2 regions of the Desulfomicrobium baculatum DSM 4028 genome follow, and region 2 is predicted to be linked to the other one. Evidence: riboswitches for the same ligand, from Rfam matches in the RefSeq annotation. Region 2 holds a riboswitch; the other holds the start of a gene.

Region 1 (4,826 bases), 160 kb from region 2:
CGGCCTGGTATCCGCGAGCGCGCAACGACTCCTTCATCTCGTCCACGCTGCGCGCATCGGAGATCTCGAACTGCCCGGTTTCGGCGGGTTTGGCGTGCCCGCCCACGGCGGTGCTGACTCCCGCCGACATGCGCGTCACGCCCAGCGGCAGGATGTTGTCGCGAAAATCCGGCGCTTCACGGGTGGAGATGGTGATGGACAGGCGCGGCAGGAAGATGCGCAGGGCGGTCATGGCCTGCACCAGTTCCCGGTCGGAAACAATGCACGCCGGTTGAAACGCTCCGGCATGGGGGCGCATGCGCGGCAGGGACACGGCCACATCCACGCCGGGGTAGCGCTTTTGCAGCCAGGCCGCGTGCAGGCCGGTGGCGTAAATTTCCTGCCGCCAGTCGGTCAGGCCCAGCAGCGCGCCGATGTTGACCACGCGCATGCCCGCCTCGGCTCCGCGTTGCGGGGTGTTCAGGCGGAAGGCATAGTCCCGCTTGGGTCCGGCCGGGTGCAGCTGGGCATAAAGGACCGGGTCGTAGGTTTCCTGAAACACGGTCAGGCCGTCCACGCCCGCCTGCACCAGCCTCGCGTAATCAGCCGTTTCCATGGGATAGACTTCCAAGGAAATGGACGGAAACAAGGGGCGCAGGACCCGCACGCACGCTTCCAGATACTCAACGCCCGCCTTGCGCGGGGCCTCGCCGGTCAAAAGGAGCAGATGCTTCAGGCCCGTGGCGGCGATGGCCTGTCCTTCCGCCCGGACTTCATCGAGGCTGAGCTGGGTGCGCGGGATCGTGTTCGGGGCCGCGAACCCGCAGTAGCGGCAGTGGTTGGCGCAGTGGTTGGAGACGTAAAGGGGAGTGAAGAGGCTGATGGTGCGGCCGAAATTGCGCAGGGTCAGCGCATGGGCGCGTCTGCCCATGGCCTCCAGATGCGGGGCCGCCGCCGGGGAGAGCAGGGCCAGGAATCCGGACGCGTCGACGCGCTCCTGGCCGACAACGCGGCGCACGTCATTCCCGCGCACGGCCTCGAAATGCGGCTGCAGGGGCGTTTGGCTCAGGCGCAGGGCCTCGGGCAGGAAGCTCATGATGCGCCTTCCGTCTGGTCCAGAAATCCGGTCAGGGGCGAGGAAGCCTGCGCCAGGGTGGCGACGGCTCCGGGCCCGGCCAGCCAGGCTTCGCGGCCCGCGGCCACTGCCCGCCCGAAAGCCCGTCCCATGAGCACGGGGTCCGCAGCCGTGGCGATGGCCGTGTTGACCAGGCAGGCCGCCGCCCCCATCTCCATGGCCTGGCACGCCTGGCTGGGAGTGCCGATCCCTGCGTCGACAATGATGGGCAGCTCCATCTCCTCGATGAGGATGCGGATCATCTCTTCGGTTCGAAGGCCCCGGTTGGTGCCGATGGGCGCGCCCAGAGGCATGATCGCCGCCGCTCCGGCGTCTGCGAGGGAGCGGGCCACATAGAGGTCGGGGTTCATGTACGGCAGGACCACGAATCCCTCATTGGCCAGGATTTCCGTAGCCTTGGCAGTCTCATAGCCGTCGGGCAGGAGGTAGCGGTTGTCGGAGATGACTTCGATCTTGACCCAGTTCCCGCAGCCCATGGCCCTGGCCAGACGGGCAATGCGCACGGCCTCGTCGGCGTTGCGCGCCCCGGAGGTGTTGGGCAACAGGGTCATGTGGGGCGGGATGTGGCGCATGACGTTGTCGGCCTTGCCATCCAGGTCCACCCGGCGCAGGGCCACGGTGATGACCTCGGAGCAGGAGGCTTCGCACACCGGCGCGATGAGCGCGTCGTTTCCGTACTTGCCCGTGCCGGTGAAGAGGCGGCTGCCAAGGCGCTTGCCGCCGATTTCGAAAATATCGGTATGATTCATGTTGGTTCTCGCTGTTTGCGGTGTGAAGGATGTGCAGCTCGCCAAGGCCGGGACAGGGTCAGCCTCCGCCGACAAAGCTCAGCAGTTCGAGCCGGTCGCCGGCGCTCAGGCTGGTGGACTCGAATGTATCGCCGGGTACGATGTTCTGGTTCAGTTCGGCTACGACCACGGATGGATCGAGGTTCATGGAAAGGAGCAGCTCGTGCAGGGTCCGGCCGGGCTCGATATCCTGCGTGCGTCCGTTGACGGTGATGTGCATGGTTGCCTCCGCGTTGTGGTGCAAGCGGGAGGGGGGGCGCAAAAAGAAAACCGCGCCGGGGAGGGCGCGGTTCGATGAATGGGTGTTTTCCGGAACCAGCTTCCCTACGGCAGCATGATCTGCGTCAGGTCGTAAGGGTCGGGAACGTGTCCCCTCTCAGCCCATCGGGCTCCCCCAGCTTGTGAGGTCGGACGATATGCGGATTGGGCGGGGTTGTAAAGGTGGCGGGGGAGGCGGACAAAGCCGAGATAGTTTGTTGCGAAGACAGATCAGGCAGGCCAGGCAGGTCAGGCGTGGCGTTGCGGGGTGTTTCGGACAAGGGCCGCCGAAACTCCCTCTCCGGCCTCGTAGAGTTCAGCCGTCGCCCCTCTGAACAGCGGTCCGTGCTTCGGGCGGGACGCGACGACTGAACAAACGAGGCCTGGATCGGTCAGACAGTCGGCGGCCCTTGCCCGAAACACCCCGCAACGCTGCCGTACGTTTGAGGCTCCGTCGTTGCGTTGTAAAGACAGGACTGTTTTGGTGTGAAGCGGGAGCGGGGTGACCGGGCAGAGGCGGAGCCTCGGCCCGGTACCGATTACTTGGCGTATTCGTAGCGCTTGGTCACGCGGTCTGAGAGTTGGGCGTAGGCGAATCCGGCCTGGCGGGATTTGGTGAAACGTTCTTCGGCTTCCTGACTGCACATGTCGCAGCCCTGGACCGGGACGTGCAAGCCTAGAGATTTTGGCGTCTTGGCGGTTTCGCTCTCGACGACGAGGAGGCCCGGACAGTGCGGACAGTCCTTCAGGCGCTCGACCTGGGTCTCGGTGATGTCATCGGTGTCGTAGTAGATGGAGCGGCGGCGCACGAAATATCCGCTTTCACGCACGGCCTCCGAGGGCCGGGGGTTGAAGTAGACCTCGGGCAGCTGGTCGCACAGGGCCGCGAGATAGTCGATGGTGGATTTCTGTTCGCGGATTTTTTCGCGGTCCAGGTCAGGTTCCTGCACGGCGGAGAAATCCACCCCGGCCAGGGCCAGGCTGATGCCCAGATTGACGTAGGGCAGCGCTCCCTTGATGGCGTACCCGCCTTCGAGCACGGCGATGTCCGGTTTGAGCATCTGAGTCAGCTTCGCATACCCCTGGGCCGTGAAGTTCATGTTGGTGATGGGGTCGGAGAAGTGGTTGTCCTGTCCGGCGGAGTTGATGATCAGGTCCGGCTTGAAGTGATCGAGGATGGGCATGACGATGCGTTCCACGGTCATGAGATACCCTTCGTCCGAGGTGCGCGGGGGCATGGGCACGTTGATGGTCCGGCCCAGGGCCTTGGGGCCTCCGGATTCCGAAGGGAAGCCCGTGCCGGGGTAGATGGTGCGGCCGTCCTGGTGCAGCGAGATGAAAAGCACGTCCGGGTCATGCCAGTAGATGTCCTGGGTGCCGTCGCCGTGGTGGCAGTCCGTGTCGATGACGGCCACGCGCAGGTTGCCGTAGTGCTCGCGGATCCACTCGATCATGACCGCTTCGATGTTGATGTTGCAGAAACCCCTGCTGCCGTGGACCGTACGCATGGCGTGGTGTCCGGGAGGGCGGACCACCGCGAAGGCGCGTTGCCTTTCCTTTTGCATGACCAACTGGGCGGCGCGGATCACGCCCCCGGCGGAGATGAAATGGGAGTCGGTGCAGACCGACTGCACGCTGGGGAAACAGAAGTGGGCGCGCATGATGTCTTTTTCCTCGGCCACCAGGGGGCGGTATTCGCGGATGCCCTCGATGTCGAAGATGCCCTCTTCCCGGAACTGGTCCTGGGTGTAGAGCAGACGCTCCTCCCGCTCGGGGTGGGTGGGGGAGATGGCCCAGTCGAAGGCCGGGAAGAATATGATGCCGAGGCTTGATTGTGCGGTGAGCATGGTCCCTCCGTTCAGGATGCCAGGGTGGTGATGACGCCGGGGCGCATCTGGCAACGGACGCGGATGTTGCGGCCGATGGTGTAGTGTCCTTCGACCATGTTGAAGGCGTCGGCCTGGATGACCTGGATGTCGCCGTCCTCGGCCGGAATGCCCTGGCGGTCCAGTTCGGCCCGCAGCAAGGTGGTGGCGTCGTGCACGGCCTCTTCCAGGGTGTAGGTGCGCTTGACGGTCTTGTGAATGCCAAGGCCCGGCACCGTGAAGCTGCCGCGCGAGGTGTCCACGGTCAGGACCAGGGACTGGGTCGGCCGGGTCAGGCACGCGCCGATGGCGTTGGCCACCTCGGCGTGCCTGGGGGCCACCACGGGCAGGCCGAAAGTTTCTTCCAGGAGCGGGGCCATGGCCACGGCCGGCCCGCCGATGACCAGGATGCTTGCGGGGCGCACCACCCGGTCCTCCAGAATTTCCTGGATGGTGTAGACCGGACGGGCATTGATGGCCGTCAGGAAAGCGGAAACCCTTTTCTTCAGGATGTCCATGGCCAGGCTGACAGCCTGTTCGGCGCACTCGCGGGCGGAGAGGCCCTGGATCATGGCCACTTCCTTGATGCCCTTGGCCGAACGTTCGCGGTCGCCGAAGGAGGCGTGGCCGAGGACGTTCATGGCGTCCATGAGCGCCGGGGCGGGGCCGCCGGCAGCCATGCACGGGCCGTGGCGATCGGGTCCGACCCGCAATTGGCCATCGCGGGAGCTGATGAACGAGTCTCCGCCGATGCCGATGGATTCGACCTTGAGTGCCCGCACCAGGGTCGGGTGTTCGCCG
Region 2 (4,826 bases):
GCGTCCTTAATCTGGCCGATGGCCCTCTTGTCGATGCGGCCTGCGCCCGGTTGCTCGCGTCAATGGGTAAAAATTCCTGAAGGGTGTGAAAGACACCTGGCCTTCGGCGCTGGACACAAGGGCGGGAAGCCAGCATGAATCCGGAAAAAGACGGGACACTCGCACCGAGTCCCCCGTCAAGACCGACTTTTCCAGGATCGAAAGCCGGAGTTCATCATGCGCCTGACCGAAACCACGCTGCTGCAGGACCTTGACCGCCCGGAGATGGCCCCTCTGCGCAAGCTCTTCATTTCCCGAAAGTATGCAAAGGGAGTGCTGGCCTTCGAACCCAAGTCCGGGGACCAGATATTCATCGTGACCAGGGGCCGGGCCCGCGTGTACCTCGCCTATCGCGACAAGGAATTCACCATGGCCATGCTCGACTGCGGGGATGTCTACGCCACGCACACCAGAGCCTTTGTGCAGGCCCTGGACGAGCTTGAGATCCTGATCGCCGGGGTACCCGAAGTCCGCCGCTACCTCGGCTCCATGCCGAGCTTCAACTCGGCCATGATCCATGTGCTTGGCGACCTTCTCTCGCACGCCATCTCCGTCATCGACACCCTGGCCTTCAAGGATGTACGCAACCGACTCATCGAATTTCTGGTCTACGAAGCCCGGCGCATGCCGCGTTGCGTGGAGTGCAAGGGATGCGGCGGCTGCTCCGACGGAGGCATGGTCTCCCTGGGGCTGAACACCGAGCAGATGGCCACCATCATCGGCTCCTCCCGTCAGACAGTTTCCTCGCTGCTGAACGCCCTGGCCAAGGAAAACGCCATCCAGCTCAAGGGGCGCGGCGTCATCTGCATCCCCGACATCAGCGTCCTCGAAGCCCTGACCGGGCAGGACCAAGCCTAAAAATATCCCAGGCTTCTGAGCTGCCCCATGCGCTCCTCCTTGGCCGCGTCGCGGCCCGAACGCTCGCCATGGCCCGAACGGGAGGTGCAGGGCATGCAACCAAGCGACCGATAGCCCTGATCGTAGAGCGTACACCAGGGGATGGACTCGCGCGTCATGAAGGTCCAGATGTCCAGTTCCGTCCATTCCAGAATGGGCAGAACCCGGACGCGGTCGCCGTGATCTTCCAGCCAGGGCCGGTCCGCCCGGTCCGGATTCTCGTCGGCGCGCACCCCCGTCAACAGCGCCGGGATGGACAAGCCCCGCACGGCCTCATTCAAAGGACGGATCTTCAGATCGCCGCAGCAGGCCACCGGGTCGACAGCCAGCGGGTAGCGGGACAGATCGACGCCGGGCCGGACAATGTGCAGTTCCAGATCCCACTCGCGGACCAGCCGGTCGCGAAAGGCGAGCACCTCCGGAAACTTGCAGCCCGTGTCCAGATTCAGGGCCCGCACAGGAGCACCTAGCCTCTTGGCCGCGAGCAGTTCCCTCCACAGGGCCAGCACCACCGTGGAGTCCTTGCCGCCGGTCCAGCCCACGGCCGCGCCGGGGCCGAAACGCTCCAGCACCTCGACCATCCGCGATCTGGCCAAGGCGATTTTCTCAGACAGGATCATATCTCAACTCCGGCGCCGGCTGAATTTTTGTAAAGGACGCGTCATTACTTCTGTTCCACAAGTTCAGCCGCATCAGTAAGAACATGGCACAAGGCCGCATAAAACTCCATTCTGTTGTCATACATAAAAAACTGCCCGCGTAATTCAGCGTCGGCGCACGCCTGTCTTGACACCTCCCCCCGCTTATCCTAGCCAATGACGAGTTTTTGCAGGGGTGGCGAGGAGCCTGAGATGATACCCGTTGAACCTGATCTGGATCATGCCAGCGAAGGGAATTGCAAGACTGGCCGCAATCGCCGGCAAACCATTCCTCGCCTCCGCTGCCTCCACAACTCTTCGTGTGAGGTATCCCATGTCCGATCTGTCCCAAAAAGCAGCCGAAAATCTGCGAGCCATCAGGCGTTCCAAGCCCCTGATCCACAACATCACCAATTTCGTGGTCATGAACTACACCGCCAACGTGCTCCTGGCCTGCGGCGCGTCGCCGGTCATGGCCCATGCCGAGAACGAAGTCGAAGAAATGGTCGCCTACGCCGGGGCGCTGGTGCTCAACATCGGCACCCTGACCGACGTGTGGGTCGCGGCCATGCTCAAGGCCGGACGCAGGGCCTCGGCCCTGGGCAAGCCCATCATCCTTGACCCGGTGGGCTCCGGGGCGACCGGGCTTCGCACCGAAACCGCCAAATCCATCCTGGCCTGGACAAAGGTCAGCGTAGTGCGCGGCAACGCTTCGGAAATCCTGTCCCTGGCCGGACAGGGCTCCGCGACCAAGGGCGTGGATTCCACCGACTCCATCGAGGACGCGGCCAAAGCGGCCGGCGCCCTGGCCCGCGAACTGGGCACGACCCTGGCCATCACCGGCCCCACGGATATTGTCACCGACGGCCATCGCACCCTGATCATCGAAGGCGGGCACAGGCTCATGCCCTACGTCACGGGCACGGGCTGTTCGGCCACGGCCCTGGTCGGAGCCTTCCACGCCGTGGACCCGGATCCCGTCTCCGCCGCCGCCACTGCCCTGGCCTTCTTCGGGCTGGCCGGAGAACGGGCCGGCAACATCGCCGACGGTCCCGGCTCCTTCCAGATCCATCTTCTGGACGCCCTCTACAATCTCTCCCCCGAAGACCTGGCCAAAGGCTGCCGCATCCGCGAGGAACACCATGCCTGATTTGTCCCTGTACCTGGTCACGGACCGGAGACTGTCCCTGGGCCGCTCCACCGTGGACATCGTCCGCGCCGCCGTGGCCGGGGGCGTGACCTGCGTGCAGTTGCGCGAAAAAGAGTGCTCGACGCGGCAGTTCGTGACCGAAGCGCGGGCCGTACGGGAACTGCTGGCCGGGACCGGCATTCCGCTGATCATCAACGACCGCCTCGACGTGGCCCTGGCCGTGGGCGCAGACGGCGTACACCTGGGCCAGACCGACATGCTCATCGCCGACGCCCGCCGACTGGTCGGAACGGACATGCTCATCGGCATCTCGGCCGAATGCGTGGACGACGCCGTGCGCGCGCAGGCCGAAGGCGCGGACTATGTCGGGATCAGCCCCGTCTTCGCCACCCCGACCAAGACCGATACTGCCCCGGCGCTGGGCCTTGACGGCGTCGCCCTCATCCGCGCGGCCGTGTCCCTGCCCCTGGTCGGCATCGGCGGCATCGGCCCCGGCAACGCGACCGAGGTCATCCGCGCCGGATGCGACGGGGTGGCCGTGGTCTCGGCCATCATCTCGGCCCCGGACCCGAAGCGAGCAGCCGCAGAACTCAAAACCATCATTCGCCGAGCCAAGGAACACCCATGAACCAGCGCACATATCACCGGGTATTGACCATCGCCGGGTCCGACAGCGGCGGCGGGGCCGGAATCCAGGCCGACCTCAAGACCATCGCGGCCCACGGCTGCTACGGAGCAAGCGTCATCACCGCCCTGACCGCCCAGAACACACTGGGCGTGACCGGCATCCACCCCGTGCCGGTTGATTTCGTGGCCGCGCAGATGGACGCGGTGCTCGGCGACATCGGAGCCGACGCGGTCAAGATCGGCATGCTCTTTTCCCCGGAACTGATCCGCACCGTGGCGCAGGGCCTGATCCGGCACGGGGTGGGGACCATTGTCCTCGACCCGGTCATGGTCGCCCAGAGCGGGGACAAGCTGTTGCAGGACGAGGCCATCGAAGCCCTGAAAAGCGAGCTCATCCCCCTGGCCACGCTCATCACGCCGAACCTGCCCGAAGCCTCGGTGCTGCTGAACCGGGAGATCGCCACCCAGGCAGCGGCCATGGAGGCGCTGACGGAGCTTGCGGCCATGGGCTGCGAGAATGTGCTGGTCAAAGGCGGGCACCTGGAATCGGGCGACAGCGACGACACCCTCTACCTCGGCCCCGAAGGCCGCGTCGTGACCCTGCCGGGCGTGCGCATCCCGACCCGCAACAACCACGGCACGGGCTGCACCCTGTCCTCGGCCATCGCCTCGAACCTGGCCAGGGGCGAGGATGTGGAGACGGCCGTGCGCCACGCCAAGGAGTACATAAGCGGGGCCATCCGGGCCGGAGCCGCGTACGTCATCGGGCGGGGCCACGGGCCGGTGCATCACTTCTACCGGTTCTTCGAGTAACCGTGCAACTCTCCACGCCCATGCAGACCGCCCCGGACATCGTCCTTGAGGACCTTAGCCTCGATTTCGCCGGCCAGCCGCTCTTCGCGGATTTGACCCTGACGCTTGCGGGCGGCAGGACGACCTGCATCCTGGGACCGAGCGGATGCGGCAAGTCAACCCTGCTCAAGCTCATGGCCGGATCGCCGAACCTTGATTTCAAGGGAAGGATTCGTTTCGAGCCGACAACAGACAGCACAGTAGCCTGGATGAGCCAGAACGACCTGCTCCTGCCCTGGTTCACGCTGCTGGACAATGTCCTCCTCGGGGCGCGTCTGCGGGGCGAACTTTCGCACGAAAAACGCGCCAAGGCCCTGGCCCTGATCCGGGAAGCGGGCCTGACCGGCTACGAAGACAAGCTGCCCACGGCACTGTCTGGGGGCATGCGCCAGCGCGGGGCGCTTCTGCGCACGCTCATGGAGGAGCGGCCCGTCATCCTCATGGACGAGCCCTTTTCCGCTCTTGACGCCCTGACCCGCGTGCGGCTGCAGAACCTGGCCGCGCGCCTGACCGTGGGGGCGACCGTGGTGCTGGTCACCCACGATCCCATGGAGGCGCTGCGTCTGGGGCACACCATCGTCGTCCTCGGCGGCGCGCCCGTGCGGGTGCTCGAAATCATCGAG

Evidence for each region. A riboswitch is a leader RNA that binds a small molecule or an ion and turns the genes downstream of it on or off. The one in region 2 is predicted to bind thiamine pyrophosphate.
Region 1: linked by a shared signal. The riboswitch ahead of thiS (sulfur carrier protein ThiS) and the one ahead of thiM (hydroxyethylthiazole kinase) in region 2 are both predicted to bind thiamine pyrophosphate.

What each region holds. Positions count from the first base shown of each region.
Region 1 is NC_013173.1:852,648-857,473, forward strand. It holds gene thiH (2-iminoacetate synthase ThiH) at 1-1,075, opposite strand, end outside; gene DBAC_RS03965 (thiazole synthase) at 1,072-1,863, opposite strand; gene thiS (sulfur carrier protein ThiS) at 1,922-2,122, opposite strand; TPP riboswitch at 2,207-2,308, opposite strand; gene DBAC_RS03975 (histone deacetylase family protein) at 2,700-4,007, opposite strand; gene DBAC_RS03980 (hydantoinase/oxoprolinase family protein) at 4,019-4,826, opposite strand, start outside.
Region 2 is NC_013173.1:1,010,595-1,015,420, reverse strand. It holds gene DBAC_RS04750 (ATP-binding protein) at 1-80, shown strand, start outside; gene DBAC_RS04745 (Crp/Fnr family transcriptional regulator) at 217-897, shown strand; gene DBAC_RS04740 (phosphoadenosine phosphosulfate reductase family protein) at 894-1,556, opposite strand; TPP riboswitch at 1,757-1,850, shown strand; gene thiM (hydroxyethylthiazole kinase) at 1,909-2,724, shown strand; gene thiE (thiamine phosphate synthase) at 2,717-3,352, shown strand; gene thiD (bifunctional hydroxymethylpyrimidine kinase/phosphomethylpyrimidine kinase) at 3,349-4,164, shown strand; gene DBAC_RS04720 (ABC transporter ATP-binding protein) at 4,167-4,826, shown strand, end outside.